2 regions of the Mesorhizobium sp. M1338 genome follow, and region 1 is predicted to be linked to the other one. Evidence: riboswitches for the same ligand, from Rfam matches in the RefSeq annotation. Region 1 holds a riboswitch; the other holds the start of a gene.
The links. Region 1 has a riboswitch for S-adenosylmethionine ahead of NKH19_RS18465 (O-succinylhomoserine sulfhydrylase). Riboswitches for the same ligand answer to the same signal wherever they lie in the genome.
Positions count from the first base shown of each region.

Region 2: linked by a shared signal. The riboswitch ahead of metX (homoserine O-acetyltransferase MetX) and the one ahead of NKH19_RS18465 (O-succinylhomoserine sulfhydrylase) in region 1 are both predicted to bind S-adenosylmethionine.

Region 1 covers NZ_JAMYLL010000020.1:3,721-11,250, reverse strand. Annotated here, with positions in the region: gene NKH19_RS18470 (ceramide glucosyltransferase) at 1-1,079, shown strand, start outside; gene NKH19_RS18465 (O-succinylhomoserine sulfhydrylase) at 1,094-2,281, opposite strand; SAM riboswitch at 2,339-2,416, opposite strand; gene NKH19_RS18460 (2'-deoxycytidine 5'-triphosphate deaminase) at 2,499-3,593, shown strand; gene NKH19_RS18455 (ABC transporter substrate-binding protein) at 3,695-4,468, shown strand; gene araD1 (AraD1 family protein) at 4,515-5,507, opposite strand; gene mmsB (multiple monosaccharide ABC transporter permease) at 5,714-7,006, opposite strand; gene mmsA (multiple monosaccharide ABC transporter ATP-binding protein) at 7,003-7,530, opposite strand, start outside.
Region 2 covers NZ_JAMYLL010000012.1:501-8,030, forward strand. Annotated here, with positions in the region: gene NKH19_RS13715 (glycosyltransferase) at 1-589, opposite strand, end outside; gene NKH19_RS13720 (Stf0 family sulfotransferase) at 711-1,511, opposite strand; gene metW (methionine biosynthesis protein MetW) at 1,523-2,137, opposite strand; gene metX (homoserine O-acetyltransferase MetX) at 2,134-3,303, opposite strand; SAM riboswitch at 3,416-3,493, opposite strand; gene hisC (histidinol-phosphate transaminase) at 3,629-4,738, shown strand; gene NKH19_RS13740 (prephenate/arogenate dehydrogenase family protein) at 4,745-5,680, shown strand; gene NKH19_RS13745 (sugar kinase) at 5,688-6,611, opposite strand; gene NKH19_RS13750 (DUF2125 domain-containing protein) at 6,622-7,530, opposite strand, start outside.

The DNA of each region.
Region 1 (7,530 bases):
CCGCTTCGCGTCTGAAACGGCGCCGCATTATCGCGCCGCCGACCGGCAAGCCGCGGCCGGTGTCGATCATCGTGCCGTCGCGTGGCATTGAACCGTTCACGCACGAGACGCTGGAGCGCGCCTTCTCGCTTGATTGGCCGCGCTACGAGCTGATCTTCTGCGTCGCCCATGCCGACGATCCGGTAGTCAAACCGATAAACAGGGCGATTGCCCGGTTTCCCAAGGTGCCGGCCCGGCTGATGATCGGCGACGACCGCTTCAGCGCCAATCCGAAACTCAACAATTGCGTCAAGGGTTGGGAAGCGGCGCGGCACGACTGGGTCGTCCTGGCCGATTCCAACGTGTTGATGCCGAGAGACTACATCCAGCACCTGATGGCTGCATGGCGGCCCGACACCGGCCTTGTCTGTTCGACGCCGATCGGCTCGCGGCCGGCCGGCTTCTGGGCTGAAGTCGAATGCGCTTTCCTCAACACGCTGCAGGCGCGCTGGCAATATGCCGGCGAGGCGCTTGGCCTTGGCTTTGCCCAGGGCAAGAGCATGCTCTGGAACAAGCCGATGCTCGACGCCAATGGCGGCATCCGCGCGTTGGCCGCCGAGATCGCCGAGGACGCCGCCGCGACCAAGCTGGTCAACGGCCTCGGCCTGCGCGTCAATCTCGTCGCCGCGCCCTTCGAACAGCCGCTTGGCCGGCGCACGTTCGACGAGATCTGGTCACGTCAGGCCCGTTGGGCGCGCCTGCGCCGCGTCACCTTCCCGCTGTTCTTCGCACCCGAAATCCTGACTGGCGCGGCGGTGCCGCTGGTGCTGGCGCTGATTGCGGCGGCAAGCGCCGGCTTCAGCCTCTGGGCAACCGCCATTGCCGTGCTGGCGGCCTTCTACCTTCCCGAGTGCGCCCTGGCCTGGTCCAAGGGCTGGTACCTGTCGCGACGCATGGTTGCCGCGATCATGGCCCGCGACCTGATCCTGCCGGCGATGTGGGCACGCGGCTGGCTCGGCGGTGCCGTCGACTGGCGCGGCAACGCGATGACCATCGGGACCAAGGCGGCCGAGCTGGAAGAGACGCCGTCCGGCGCCTGAAAGCCAAAGCCCTCTTACGAGGCCTTCAGCGCCTGTTCGATATCCTCAAGCAGATCGTCGGTGTCTTCCAGGCCGACGGACAGTCTGAGCGTGCCCGGCCCGATGCCGAGCTCGGCACGCGCTTCGTCGCTCAGGTTCTTGTGCGTCGTCGTCGCCGGATGGGTGATCAGGCTCTTGGCGTCGCCGAGGTTGTTGGAGATCAGCACGATGTCGAGCGCGTTCTGCAAGGCGAAGGCCGCCTGCTTGCCGCCCTTGACGTCAAGGCAGATCAGCGTCGAGCCGCCCGACATCTGCTTCTTGACGATATCGGCCTGCGGGTGGTCGGCGCGGCCGGGATAGATGACGCGGGCAATTTCCGGCCGCTCGGCGAGGAAATCCGCGATCCGGCCCGCGCTTTCCGTCTGCTGGCGCACGCGCAGCGGCAGCGTTTCCAGCCCCTTCAGCAGCGTCCAGGCGTTGAAGGGCGACAGGCTGGGCCCGGTGTGGCGGAAATAATCGTGCAGGTTCTCGTCGATCCACTTCTTGTCCGACAGGATGACGCCGCCGAGACAGCGCCCCTGGCCGTCAATGTGCTTGGTCGCCGAATAGACGACGATGTGGGCGCCGAGTTGCAGCGGCTTCTGCTGCAAGGGCGTGGCGAAGACATTGTCGACGATCAGCCTGGCGCCGATCGAATTGGCGAGCGAGGCAACCGCGGCGATGTCGACCACTTCCAGCGTCGGGTTGGTCGGGCTTTCCAGGAAGAACAGCTTGGTGTTCGGCTTGACCGCCTTTTCCCAATTGGCGATGTCGGTGCCGTCGACCAGCGTCGCCTCGATGCCGTATCTTGGCGCCAGCGTCTCGACCACCCAGCGGCAGGAGCCGAACAGCGCGCGCGCCGCCACGATATGGTCGCCGGCCTTGGCGCTGCACAGCAGCGCTGCCGTCACCGCGGCCATGCCGGAGGCGGTGGCGCGGGCGTCCTCGGCACCTTCGAGCGCGCACATGCGCTTTTCGAACATGTCGACGGTCGGATTGGCGTAGCGCGAATAGATGAAGCCCGGCTCCTCGCCCTTGAAACGGGCTTCGGCGGCCTGCGCCGTTTCATAGACGTAGCCCTGGGTGAGGTAAATCGCTTCCGACGTTTCGCCGAAACCGGAACGCAGCGTTCCGCTGTGCACGAGTGCCGTTTGAGGCTTCCAGTTGCGCTTGTTGGTGCTCATCGCTCTTCTTCCAGACACAAAAAAACCGGCCGCGAAAGTCGCAACCGGTCCATACGGCCTTGCGGCCCGACGGTCCTTTAGCGACTTGTTTAACGTGGCTGCAAGCCGACCGGCCAAATCACCACGGGATAACGACCCTTTAGACCCGCGCCACGCTTGCGTCAATTGCCGGCTTGATTAAGAGGTTTGTACCAGCGGCGTTGCAGCGGAGCCGGCTTTGCGGCAAACAGGCATTCTTCCAGATCAGGACATTTCGGCGCTCTTCCAGTCCGGCGCGCTGAAGTCGGCACGTGCGCTCGATGCCGACCAGATCCAGCCGGCCAGCCTCGATCTCCGGCTCGGCGACAAGGCCTGGCGGGTGCGTGCCTCCTTCCTGCCGGGCCCCAACCACAAGGTCTCGGAAAAGCTCGACCGGCTGAAGCTGCACGAGATCAATCTGGCCGAGGGCGCGGTGCTGGAGACCGGCTGCGTCTATATCGTGCCCTTGCTCGAAAGCCTGGCATTGCCGGCGGACATTTCGGCCTCGGCCAATCCCAAGAGCTCGACCGGGCGGCTCGACATCTTCACCCGCGTCATGACCGATCGCGGCCACGAGTTCGACAAGATCGCCGCCGGCTATCATGGTCCGCTCTATCTGGAGGTCAGCCCGCGCACCTTCCCGATCGTCGCGCGCACCGGTTCGCGACTGTCGCAGATCCGTTTCCGCACCGGCAATGCGCTGCTGTCGGAAGCCGAACTTCACCAGTTGCATCGCGCGCAGATCCTGGTTGCCACCGAGCCGCCCAACATTTCCGGCGGCGGCATCGCGCTGTCGATCGACCTCAACGGCGATCGAAACGGCCTTGTCGGCTACCGCGGCAAGCATCACACCGGTCTCATCGACGTCGACAAGCGCGCCGCGCAGGAGGTCGTCGACTTCTGGGAGCCGATCCACAAGAGCGGCGCTGGCGAACTGGTGCTCGACCCCGATGAATTCTATATTCTTGTGAGCCAGGAAGCGGTGCATGTGCCGCCGCTCTACGCCGCCGAGATGACGCCCTTCGATCCGCTGGTCGGTGAATTCCGCGTCCACTATGCCGGCTTCTTCGATCCGGGCTTCGGCCACTCGGCGTCCGGTGGCACCGGCAGCCGGGCGGTGCTGGAAGTGCGCAGCCACGAAGTGCCGTTCATCCTCGACCATGGCCAGATCGTCGGCCGGCTGGTCTACGAGCACATGCTGAAGCGGCCACGGGCACTCTATGGCACCGATCTCGGCTCCAACTACCAGGCGCAGGGTTTGAAGCTGTCCAAGCATTTCCGCCCCGCGCGCTGAACCCCCATTGCCAGCTGGCAAAATACTTGCCTGCGCCGGCTCGCCATGCTTGGCTGCCTTTCTGGTCGTCAGGCTGGCGGCGTTCAAGGGGAACCAAGAAAATGCAGATTTCGAAACGGATCATATCGGCGGCGGGCGCTGCCATGCTGGTGATGGCGGCCAGCTCTCTGTCGGTGCAGGCAGCTGAGAAAATCAAGATAGGCACCGAGGGCGCCTATCCGCCATTCAATACCATTACAGCGGACGGCAAGGTCGAAGGCTTCGATATCGACATCGCCAACGCGCTGTGCGCGCAGATGAAGGTCGAGTGCGAAATCGTTACCCAGGACTGGGACGGCATCATTCCCGCCCTGCAGGCGAAGAAGTTCGACGCCATCATCGCCTCGATGAGCATCACCGAGGAGCGCAAGAAGCAGGTCGCTTTCACCAACAAATATTATACGACACCGCTCGCTCTGGTGGCGCCGAAGGACAGCGATCTCACCTCGACCGAACCGGCGGCCCTTGCAGGCAAGACGGTCGGCGCCCAGGCCTCGACCACGCAGGCCGACTATGCCCAGAATACCTATGGCAAGGCGGGCGCCGAGGCAAAACTCTACCCGACCCAGGAAGAAGCGATCACCGACCTGACCAACGGCCGGCTAGACGCCGTGATCTCGGACAAGTTCGTGCTGATGGATTGGTTGAAGAAGGCAAGCGACGGCTGCTGCAAACTGGTCGGTGACGTCAAGGGCACGGAGACACAAGCCGGCATTGCCGTCCGCCTGGAAGACACGGCATTGCGCGACAAGCTCAATGCGGCCATCGACGCGATCGTCGCCGACGGCACCTACAAGAAGATCCAGGCCAAGTATTTCGACTTCGATATTTATTGAGACGTCGAAGCTGCCGATCTCCTCCCCTTGGGGGGAGATCACCCTTTCAAAGCGCCTTCACCGCCACCTTCACCGGCTGCTCGATCTCGAGCGGATTGCGCAGCGGCAGGCCGAAATCCTTGGCCTCGATCTCGAACACGTCGCCGGCTTCAGTACTGATGCCGTCGGCGAAGGACAGCGTCGCCGTGCCGAACATGTGCACATGCACGTCGCCCGGCTGGCGGAAAGCCGCATATTTGAAGTGGTGATGTTCGAGATTGGCGATGGTGTGCGACATGTTCGCTTCGCCGGACAGGAACGGCTTTTCCCACAGCACGTCGTTGTCGCGCAAGATGCGCGAGGTGCCTCTGATATCGGACGGCAGGTCGCCGATCAGGATCTCCGGCCCGAACGAAGCGTTGCGCAGCTTGGAATGGGCGAGGAACAGATAATTCACGCGTTCGGTGACGTGGTCGGAAAACTCGTTCGACAGGGTGAAGCCGACGCGGAACGGTGCGCCGTCATCGCCGATGACGTAGATGCCGGCCACCTCGGGCTCTTCGCCGGCGTCCTTGGCGAAAGCCGGTGACAAGAGCGCCGCACCTGGCGCCACCGCCATCGTGCCGTTGCCCTTGTAGAACCATTCCGGCTGCACGCCGATCTGGCCTTTCGCGGGCTTGCCGCCCTCCAGCCCCATGCGGAACATCTTCATGGAATCGGTCAGCTGCTCCTCGCCGTCGGCGCTGAGCTTCTTGTGCATGGAATCGCGTGTCGCGGCTGAGCCGAGATGCGTCAGTCCGGTGCCGGTCAGGTGCAGATGCGCCGGGTCGGGATGGTTGATCGGCGACAGCAGCCGTCCTTTCTTGTAGGCCGCCTCGAGATCGACCGTTTCGCCAAGCCCCTTGCGTTCGATCAGCGCGACGAGACCGACGCCGGTACGCGCGGCCTCCATCGCCAGCGAGTAGACGCTGCGGGCGCCGTTGATGATCCGGGTCTTGCCGCCGTTGCGGGCAACGACACGGATGGTCTCGGCGTCATCGAGAATCTGGGAGATCAGCATGATGAATCCTCTCTCATTTGTCTTGGCCCGGTTGCCGTTTGGCAAACCCTAACCCGCGCGGCTCGGACCTCGCCGCGCCACGGGTTGAACTCGTCGTCCGGATTGCGCCCGCGAGCTTGGTCCCCGAGGGACTTCTTGACGCCGGCGGGTTGCCGGCAGCATCGCGATCTAGACCCGTATGCTTTCCTCGTTGCCTCGCTGGCCCGTCAAACCTTGTTCTTGTTGTAGACGTCGAAGATCACGGCGCCGAGCAGCACCAGGCCTTTGACGACCTGCTGCCAGTCGACATTGACGCCCATGATCGACATGCCGTTGTTCATCACGCCCATGATGAAGCCGCCGACCACCGCGCCGATGACCTGACCGACGCCGCCCATCGCCGAGGCGCCGCCGATGAAGACGGCGGCAATCACATCGAGTTCGCTACCGAGGCCGGCAGCCGGCACCGCCTGTCCCAGCCGCGCCGCGATGATCAGGCCGCCAAGTGCCGACAGCACGCCCATATTGACGAACACCATCAGCGTCAGCCGTTCTGTCTTGATGCCTGACAGCTGCGCGGCCTTGGCGTTGCCGCCCATCGCATAGATGCGGCGGCCGATGGTCATGCGCTTGGTGACGAAGACGAACAGCGAGATCAGCACGCCCATGACGAGCAGCACCACCGGCAGGCCCCTGTAGCTGGCGAACTGGTAGACCAGGAACAGCGCCAGCGCGCTACCCACCAGCGTCTTGATGACGAACAGGGGAAAGGGCTCGGCCTCATAGCCATGGCGTTCGCGTTTGCGTCGTGTCCTCAGCCCGAAATAGGCGTAGGCCAGCACAGCGATCAGGCCCAGCACGATCGTCGTCATGTGCAGCGTCAGGCCGCTGCCGATAATGGTCTTGCCGGCCGCGTTCACCGTCGGCGGGATGAGCGTCAGTGGCCCGATGACATCCGGGATGAAGCCCGAGCTGAGGGCCTTGAAGCCGTCGGGAAGTGGTCCCACCGAGGATCCGCCGCCCAGCAGCGCCTGGCAGATGCCGCGGAAGATCAGCATGCCGGCCAGCGTGACGATGAAGCTCGGTATTCGGTGATAAGCAATCCAGTAGCCTTGCGCCGCGCCGATCGCGCCACCCACGATGAGGCAGATGATCGACACCACCAGCGGATTGCTGAACGGCCCGAGCGGCCAGATGACCATCATCATCGCCGCCAATGCGCCGATGAAGCCGGCGACGGAGCCGACGCTGAGATCGATATGGCCGGAGACGATCACCAGCAGCATGCCCAGCGCCATCACGATGATGAACGAGTTCTGCTGCACCAGATTGCTCAGGTTCACCGGTTTGAACAGCGTTCCGGAGGTGGTGAACTGGAAGAACACCATGATGGCGATCAGCGCCAGTATCAGGCCGTATTCGCGCAGGTTCGTCGTCAGCGCCGAGACGGCGATACGTGGACGCTGCGGCACGTCTTCGGCGACTTTGCTCTGCGGGGCGGGGGCGCTTTCGGTGCTCATGCTGCTTTTCCTTCTCCCCGGACGATGGCGCGCATTATTTTTTCCTGGCTGGCGTCCGCCGCGGGCATTTCGCCGACAATGCGGCCTTCGTTCATGACGTAGATGCGGTCGGTGATGCCGAGCAGTTCTGGCATTTCCGACGAGATGACCACGATCGCCTTACCTTCGGCGGCGAGGCGGGCGATGATCGTGTAGATTTCGTATTTGGCGCCAACGTCGATGCCGCGCGTCGGCTCGTCGAGAATCAGCACGTCCGGGTCGGCGAATAGCCATTTCGACAGCACCACCTTCTGCTGGTTGCCGCCGGAAAGATTGCCGGTCATCTGATAGACACTCGAAGCGCGGATATTGGTCTTCTTGCGATAGTCGTTGGCGACGGAGAGCTCGCGCATGTCGTCGATCACGCTATGGCGCGACACGCCGCCCAGATTGGCCAGCGTGATGTTGTGCTTGATATGGTCGATGAGGTTGAGGCCGTAGGTCTTGCGGTCCTCGGTGACGTAGGCAATTCCGTGTTCGACTGC
Region 2 (7,530 bases), on a different contig from region 1:
GTTTTGGAAAAGGATTTTTTGTAATCCAGTCGCGCCGAAAAGCTATATTATTGGCATTAATTGCCCTCTTTGAAGCAAATCTCCCGTCTCCATGTGCCATTGGAAAAAACCAAATCAAAGCAAATGTTCTAGAAAAGAAGTCATCATGCAATAGGTAGGTATATCCGTTCACGCAAACAATTTCAGATTGTGCGAACGGCTCAAGTAAAGTTGATAGCCATCCGGGTTCAGCTACGGTATCTGAGTCGGATAAGACAATTACGTCCCCATCGGCTTTCAAGATTCCATTATTCTTCAGGTCGTAATATCGCCCTCCTGGGCAAGCGGCAAAGATGACGTCGGCAACTCGTTCCAGTTGCGGCGCTTCCGCTGTGATGTCGCTACGAAGCGTTTTTGCATCCGCCTCTGTTCCGCCGTGGGAGATGACAACCTTCGGTCTGGCCAAGCCGGCTGAGGAAACCGAAGTGATTTCACGCGCCAGCGCCTTCAGTCCAACGCCGACTTCGCCCCAATCTATGGATTTGGCGTTCTCCATTTCCAAGACGAGCGAGTATGTTGCGCGTTCCTCAACCATCTCTGCACCGACCATTTATCAGCGTCTAGGTGGCTATCGTCGCCGCAACCCAATGTAAAGACAACCCTACGGATCAAGCGGCAGTAGATTCGCAAAGCGCTCCTTGTCACCTATGATCTTCACATCGCCTTTTCGATCAGATCGGACGCTGGCCCAGGTTTCTAAGAGTGCCGAAAGCGCGATGATTGCTGAGGTTGAATTTTGAGGGGTCCGAGTATTGCGACAAGAAGCGCTCCCTCCACTCCATATTGACGTTGTCTCGTTGGATTTCGAGACCTGAACTGGGGGCTGGTGCAGATTCAGCAGATTCAAATGTGAGTTGCGCGCCTACCAGACCCGCGACTTTCTCAAGGCTGGCCTGTGGATTTGCCAAGAGTTCCTCGTATGTCAAGGACAGGAAAGACAATCCGTTTTTTGCAAGCCAGATGTCCCACGACAGATTCTCCAGCACGATTTTTTCAAGGGCCTCCGCTATCGATGCGCCGTCATAGCGTGGTGAGTTCTGAACAGCCTCAGTAGAGCGAAACCGACCGGTCTGACGAGCGCGTGACCAAGAGATTGCCTGACCAAGGAGATCGCGGCGAGTCAAGCGCACGTAGTGCAGTCCTGGAAGGCTGGCTGGGAGATCCACAGTCTTGGCCACCTGCAAAAACTGGCTTGCAAACAGTTTGGCAGCGTAAATTCCAGAGGGAGACCGCCCATCTTTCAATGCACGCAAAACCTGGGCACGGGGATCGCGAGGATAGTTCGGCATTGCGAGAACACGGCGGCCACCGAACCACTCGAGGGGGTTGCCAAGCTCGGTGGCCGCCATCAATCCGGCCAGATGATTGCTGCCGCTGCGCGGTGAGGTGCAGATGAGAATTCCGGCTTTCAACCCAGCCAGCATTTCCGGCGGGATTTCAACTGGCAGAGGGCGCCTACGAAAAAGATGCATGGCGATCAAGACTACCGCTTCAGCAAGAACACAGCCTGCTGGCCGAAGAAATTCCAGAACCACCACGGCATCGACAGGCCGATCTTCTGGCCATTGGCGTCGAGTGCGGTTGCTTTTTCCACGGTTGCGCCGAGTTCGTCGCACAGATTGACGAAGTCGCGGATGGTGCAGAAATGGATATTGGGCGTGTCGTACCAGGAATAGGGCAAGTCCTTGGTCACCGGCATGCGGCCGTTGAGGAACAGCGAAAGGCGCACGCGCCAATGGCCGAAATTGGGGAAGGACACGATCGCCCGGTTGCCGATCCTGAGCAATTCGTCGAGCACCAGCTTCGGGTTGCGGGTGGCCTGCAGCGTCTGCGACAGGACGACGAAGTCAAAGCCCTTGTCGGGATAGAATTCGAGGTCCTTGTCGGCATCGCCCTGGATGACCGAGAGGCCGCGCGCCACGCATTCGTTGACGCCGCGCTGCGACAGCTCCAATCCCCGGCCATCGACCTGCTTGCTGTCTTGCAGCAATTCGAGCAGCGAGCCGTCGCCCGAGCCGACATCGAGCACGCGGGACCGCGGCGGGATGAGATTGGCGACGACCTCGAGGTCGACACGCTGGTCGCGGTTGACGCTCATTGGCTCAATCCTCTCGCCCGGGCCGCCGAGCCGATGAAGCCATTGATGGCGGCAAACAGTTCCGGCTCGTCGAGCAGGAAAGCATCGTGGCCGCGATCGGTCTCGATCTCGACGAAGGATACCGACGCGCCGGCCGCGTTGAGCGCATGCACGATCGAGCGGCTCTCCTCGGTCGGAAACAGCCAGTCCGAGGTGAAGGACACCAGGCAGAAGCGGGTTTTGGTGCCGGCAAAGGCGTCGGCCAACCGGCCGCCATGGTCGGCGGCGAGGTCGAAATAGTCCATCGACCGGGTCATGTAGAGGTAGGAATTGGCGTCGAAGCGATCGACGAAGGTCATGCCCTGGTGGCGCAGATAGCTCTCGATCTGGAAGTCGGCGTCGAAGCCGAAGGTCAGAGCTTCGCGATCCTGCAGGTTGCGGCCGAATTTCCGGTGCAGGGCGGCCTCCGACAGATAGGTGATGTGGGCGGCCATGCGCGCCACCGCCAAGCCCTTTTCCGGGCGTTTGCCGTGTTCGAAATATTTGCCGCCATGCCAGTCCGGATCGGCCATGACAGCTTGCCGGCCGACCTCGTGGAAGGCGATGTTCTGCGAGGAATGGCGCGCACCGGTGGCGATCGGCAGCGCCGAGAAGACGCGCTCCGGGTAGCTCGACGCCCATTCCAGCACCTGCATGCCGCCCATCGAGCCGCCAAGCACGCAGAACAGCTTTTCGATGCCGAAATGGTCGATCAGCATCTGCTGCGCGCGCACCATGTCGCGGATGGTGATGATCGGCAGGTCGAGCCCATAGGGTTTGCCGGTGGCGGGATTGGTCGAGGCCGGTCCGGTGGAACCCAGACAACCGCCGATGACGTTGGAGCAGATGACGAAGAAGCGGCTGGTGTCGATGATCTTGCCGGGGCCGATCAGCACCTCCCACCAGCCCGGCTTGCCGGTCACCGGATTGGTGCTGGCGACGTGCTGGTCGCCGGTAAGCGCATGGCAGACGAGGATGGCGTTGGAGCGGGCGTCGTTCAGCGTGCCATAGGTCTGGTAGGCGATCTGGAACGGCGACAGCAGCGTACCGGCGTCCAGCTTGAGCGGTTTGTCAGGCCCAAAACGCAAAACCGGGCTCGATGGCTGGTCGGCCTCGTTGTTGGTTTTGCGAGCACGCAGAGCGGCCATTGCATCCATCTCACACCTTGATCCCTGCACCGTGCTTTTCGAAAATCGATGCCGATGCGGTATCCGGCCGGCGCGGACAACAAAAAACCGGCATTGCAGTCGCAAAGCCGGTTACAGGATGCAAACGGCCCTTTAGCAAGTTGTTTAACGTGGCTGCAAGCCGACCGGCCAAATCACCACGGAAGTTCGCACCCTTCTAGGCCCGTGGCGTGCTGGCGTCAACGGCCAGCCTTTGTCCCGAGGCGGTCACCTCTCGACATTGCGGGCCACGGCTTGTATTTCCGCTGCGGCTTCCCTGAGGAGCGTTCTCGACGGATTTTACGACATGAGCCAGACACCGGACAAGGCACGTCCAACCCCGCGCGCGGGCATCATGGACATCGATGCCTATGTGCCGGGCAAGAGCACGGCGCCCGCCGGCATCGCCAAGGTCTACAAGCTGTCATCGAACGAGAACCCGCTCGGTCCGTCGCCAAAGGCGATCGAAGCCGCGCGCGAGATTGCCGGAAAGCTCGATATCTATCCCGACGGCACCGCCAGGCGGCTGCGCGAAGCGATCGCCGAAGTGCATGGCCTGAACCCGGCCAACATCATCTGCTCGAACGGCTCCGACGAGATCCTCGGCCTGCTGGCGCAGACTTATCTGGCGCCCGGCGACGAGGCTGTCATCACCGAACACGCCTTCATGGTCTACAAGATCTACATCCAGTCGGCGGGTGCCGTTCCGGTGACGATCAAGGAAAAAGACGAGCGCGCCGACATCGACGCCATCCTGGCCGCCGTCACGCCGCGCACCAAGATCGTGTTCCTCGCCAATCCCAACAACCCGACCGGCACCTATGTGCCGTTCCAGGAGGTGCGCCGGCTGCACTCAGGTCTGCCCAAGCACGTGCTTCTGGTGTTAGACGCGGCCTATGCAGAATATGTCCGCCGCAACGACTACGAAGCCGGCATCGAGCTCGTCGGCAGCGCCGAGAACGTGGTGATGACCCGCACTTTCTCCAAGATCGGCCTTGGCGGGGCGCGGATCGGCTGGATGTACGGGCCGATGCACATCGTCGACGCAATCAACCGCGTGCGTGGCCCCTTCAACGTCAATGCAACGGCGATCGAGGCCGGCATCGCGGCGATCCGCGACCGCGCCCATATCGAGCGCAGCATCGCGCACAACGAGACCTGGCTGGCATGGCTGAGCGAGGAGTTCACAAAGCTTGGACTGCGGGTGACGCCGAGCGTCGGCAATTTCGTCCTCGTTCATTTTCCCGAGGACAACAAACATTCCGCAGCTGCGGCGGACGAGTATCTAACGGCGCGCGGCTATATATTGAGGCGCGTTTCCGGCTACGGCTTTCCCAACGCGCTGCGCATGACCGTCGGCACCGAAGAGGCCAATCGCGGCGTTGTCGCCGCACTCACGACATTCCTGAAAAGCTAGAACACCATGACATCACCGATGTTTGAAAAGATCGCGCTGGTCGGCATCGGCCTGATCGGCTCGTCGCTGGCCCGCGTCATCCGCCGCGAGGGTCTGGCCCACCACGTCGCTATCTCGACCCGCAGTGCCGCGACGCTGGCGCGAGCGAAAGAACTTGGGCTGGGCGATAGCTACACCACCGATGCGAAGGAGGCGGTTCGCGATGCCGATCTGGTCATCGTCTCGGTGCCGGTCGGCTCGTCCGGCACCGTGGCCGAGGAAATCGCACCGGCGCTGAAGCCGGGCGCGATCCTGACCGATGTCGGCTCGACCAAGGCATCCGTCATCGCGCAGATGCAGCCTTATGTGCCGGCCGGCGTCCACTTCATTCCCGGTCATCCGCTGGCGGGCACGGAAAAATCCGGCCCCGATGCCGGGTTCGCCGACCTGTTCGACAATCGCTGGTGTATCTTCACGCCGCTGCCCGATACCGACCCGGACGCGCTGGCACGGCTGTCGGAATTCTGGCGCCGCTGCGGCGCCAACATCGACACGATGGATCCCCAGCATCACGACATGACGCTGGCCATCGTCTCGCATCTGCCGCACATCATCGCCTACAACATCGTTGGCACCGCCGATGATCTGCAGTCGGTAACCAAGTCCGAGGTGATCAAATATTCGGCTTCCGGCTTTCGTGACTTCACGCGTCTTGCCGCCTCCGACCCGACGATGTGGCGGGATGTGTGCCTGCACAACAAGGATGCCATCCTCGAAATGCTGGCGAGGTTCTCGGAAGATCTGGCGTCGCTGCAACGCGCGATCCGCTGGGGTGACGGCGAAAAACTCTTCGACCTGTTCACCCGCACCCGCGCCGTGCGCCGCTCGATCATCGAGGCCGGCCAGGACATCGACGTGCCCGATTTTGGCCGCCAGGCGGTCGAACACCCGGCAAAGACCTAAGTCTGTTTCAGGCGGGCCAGGTCGCGGCAACCATGGCCAAAGTCTCGGCGCGGTCCGGGGCACCAAGCCTGCCGCCGAAGTGTAGGCATTTGAGCGCGGCGGCCGCACTGGCAAAGCGCAGCGCCTGCTCGACCGGCATGGCTTCGGCCATCCCCACGGCGAAGGCGCCGTGAAAGACATCGCCGGCCGCCAATGTGTCGACCGCTTTGATTCTCGGCGCCGCGACGTGGCGCACACAGCCTGCGGAACGGTCGTGCCACCAACTCCCCGCCGCGCCGCCAGTCACCGCGACAAAGGCGTCGGTGCGGCTGGCGAGATCGGCGCAAGCCGTTTCCGGATCGAGCGCCTGGCCGCAGACAATGCGCGCCGCCGGCTCCGATGCAACGATGTGCGTGGCGAGCGGCAACAGCTGTTCCAGGACCTCCAGCGGCGCGGTGTCGGCATCGAGGATCGCCGGCCGACCATCGGCGCGCGCCGCCTTCAGGGCAAGTGCTGCCGCACCTGGCCAGCGGACATCGACCAGTACGGCATCGAATGCGGAGAGGTCGGCGACCGGCAAGGCTTCGGGATCGGCCTGGGCAAGCCTGTCATAGAACGGCACGATGATGCGCTCGCCATGCGCGTCGACCAGAATCGAGGCCAGCGCCGAGCGGGCGCCTCTGACGCGGCGCACAAAGGTGCAATCGACGCCTTCGGCCTCGACGCTGGCGATGAGCTGGTCGGCGATGACATCGTCGCCGGCGCTCGCCCACAGCGATACCTCGGCGCCCAGGCGATGGGCGGCGCAGGCAGCGCTGGTGGCCATGCCCGAGGCGATCTGGACGCCGTCGGAGGCGATGAACTTGCCCTGATGCACGGGCAGTGTCTCGACACGCAGGATGGTGTCGAGCGTCAGCGCGCCGACGCTTAGAAGTTTTGCCGGTCTGTTCATACTGGGATGCTTAATTGAGCGGCTTGATCTTGCCCAGTGGGATGAAGCCGAACGAGGCCTTGCCCTTGACCACCTTGAGCGGCATCGACGGTTCGTTGCCGAGCACCGCCAGGGCAGAAAAGCCCTGCTCGATCTGGCTTTTCTGCTCGGGTATGGCGGCACCGAGGATGGCCGCCACCGCCTTCGGGTCCTTCAGCCTGATCATCAGATCGGCGTTGACCAGGCCCTCGGCATCGACCGAGAGCGGTCCCGAAACAGTGATGCGCGCCGTCCCCGACGACAGGTCGAGGTTGCGGATTTCGATCGCCTGGCCGCGCAGGCTTTTCACCTGCGTGCCAATCAACGCGACGCCGTTCTTCAGCGTTGCGTCGCCGCTGGCATCGAGCGCCGGCAGCACGCGCCCGCCGATCGCGCCGGGGTCGATCTCGAGATCGCCGAAACTGCCGAGATAGTCGATGTCCGACCCATTCGGCCGCAGTTGGCCGGCCGCCTTGCCGGCGCTGAACAATTGCACCGGGTCGGTATCGTCGGCCGGATCGGTCTGGCCGGACAGGCCCTCCGCCTCCAGGGCAATCCGCTGCGGTAGCGGCCACCACAATTTGACGTTGGCCTGCAGATTGTCCCAGTCGATCCACAGCGGCGCCATGCCTGGAACGGAAGTCCTGAGCGGGCCGCGCAGATTGGCAACCGGTGACAGAGGCTGGATGATCTGGGCGGCTGCGTTGAAGCTGCCGGCCGAAGCGGCGATGTTCCTGGCATCGTCCTCGTAAGCCAAATTGTCGCAGGAGACGGTAAAGCTCAGGGGATAGCCGCTGACCTGGAGGTTGGCGCAGCCGGCTTCGACGCCAGTTTTGTTCAGCGTGGCAACCGCCTTGTCGGCCTCGCTCCTGACCCGGTCAGCCAGATAGAACCAGCCGCC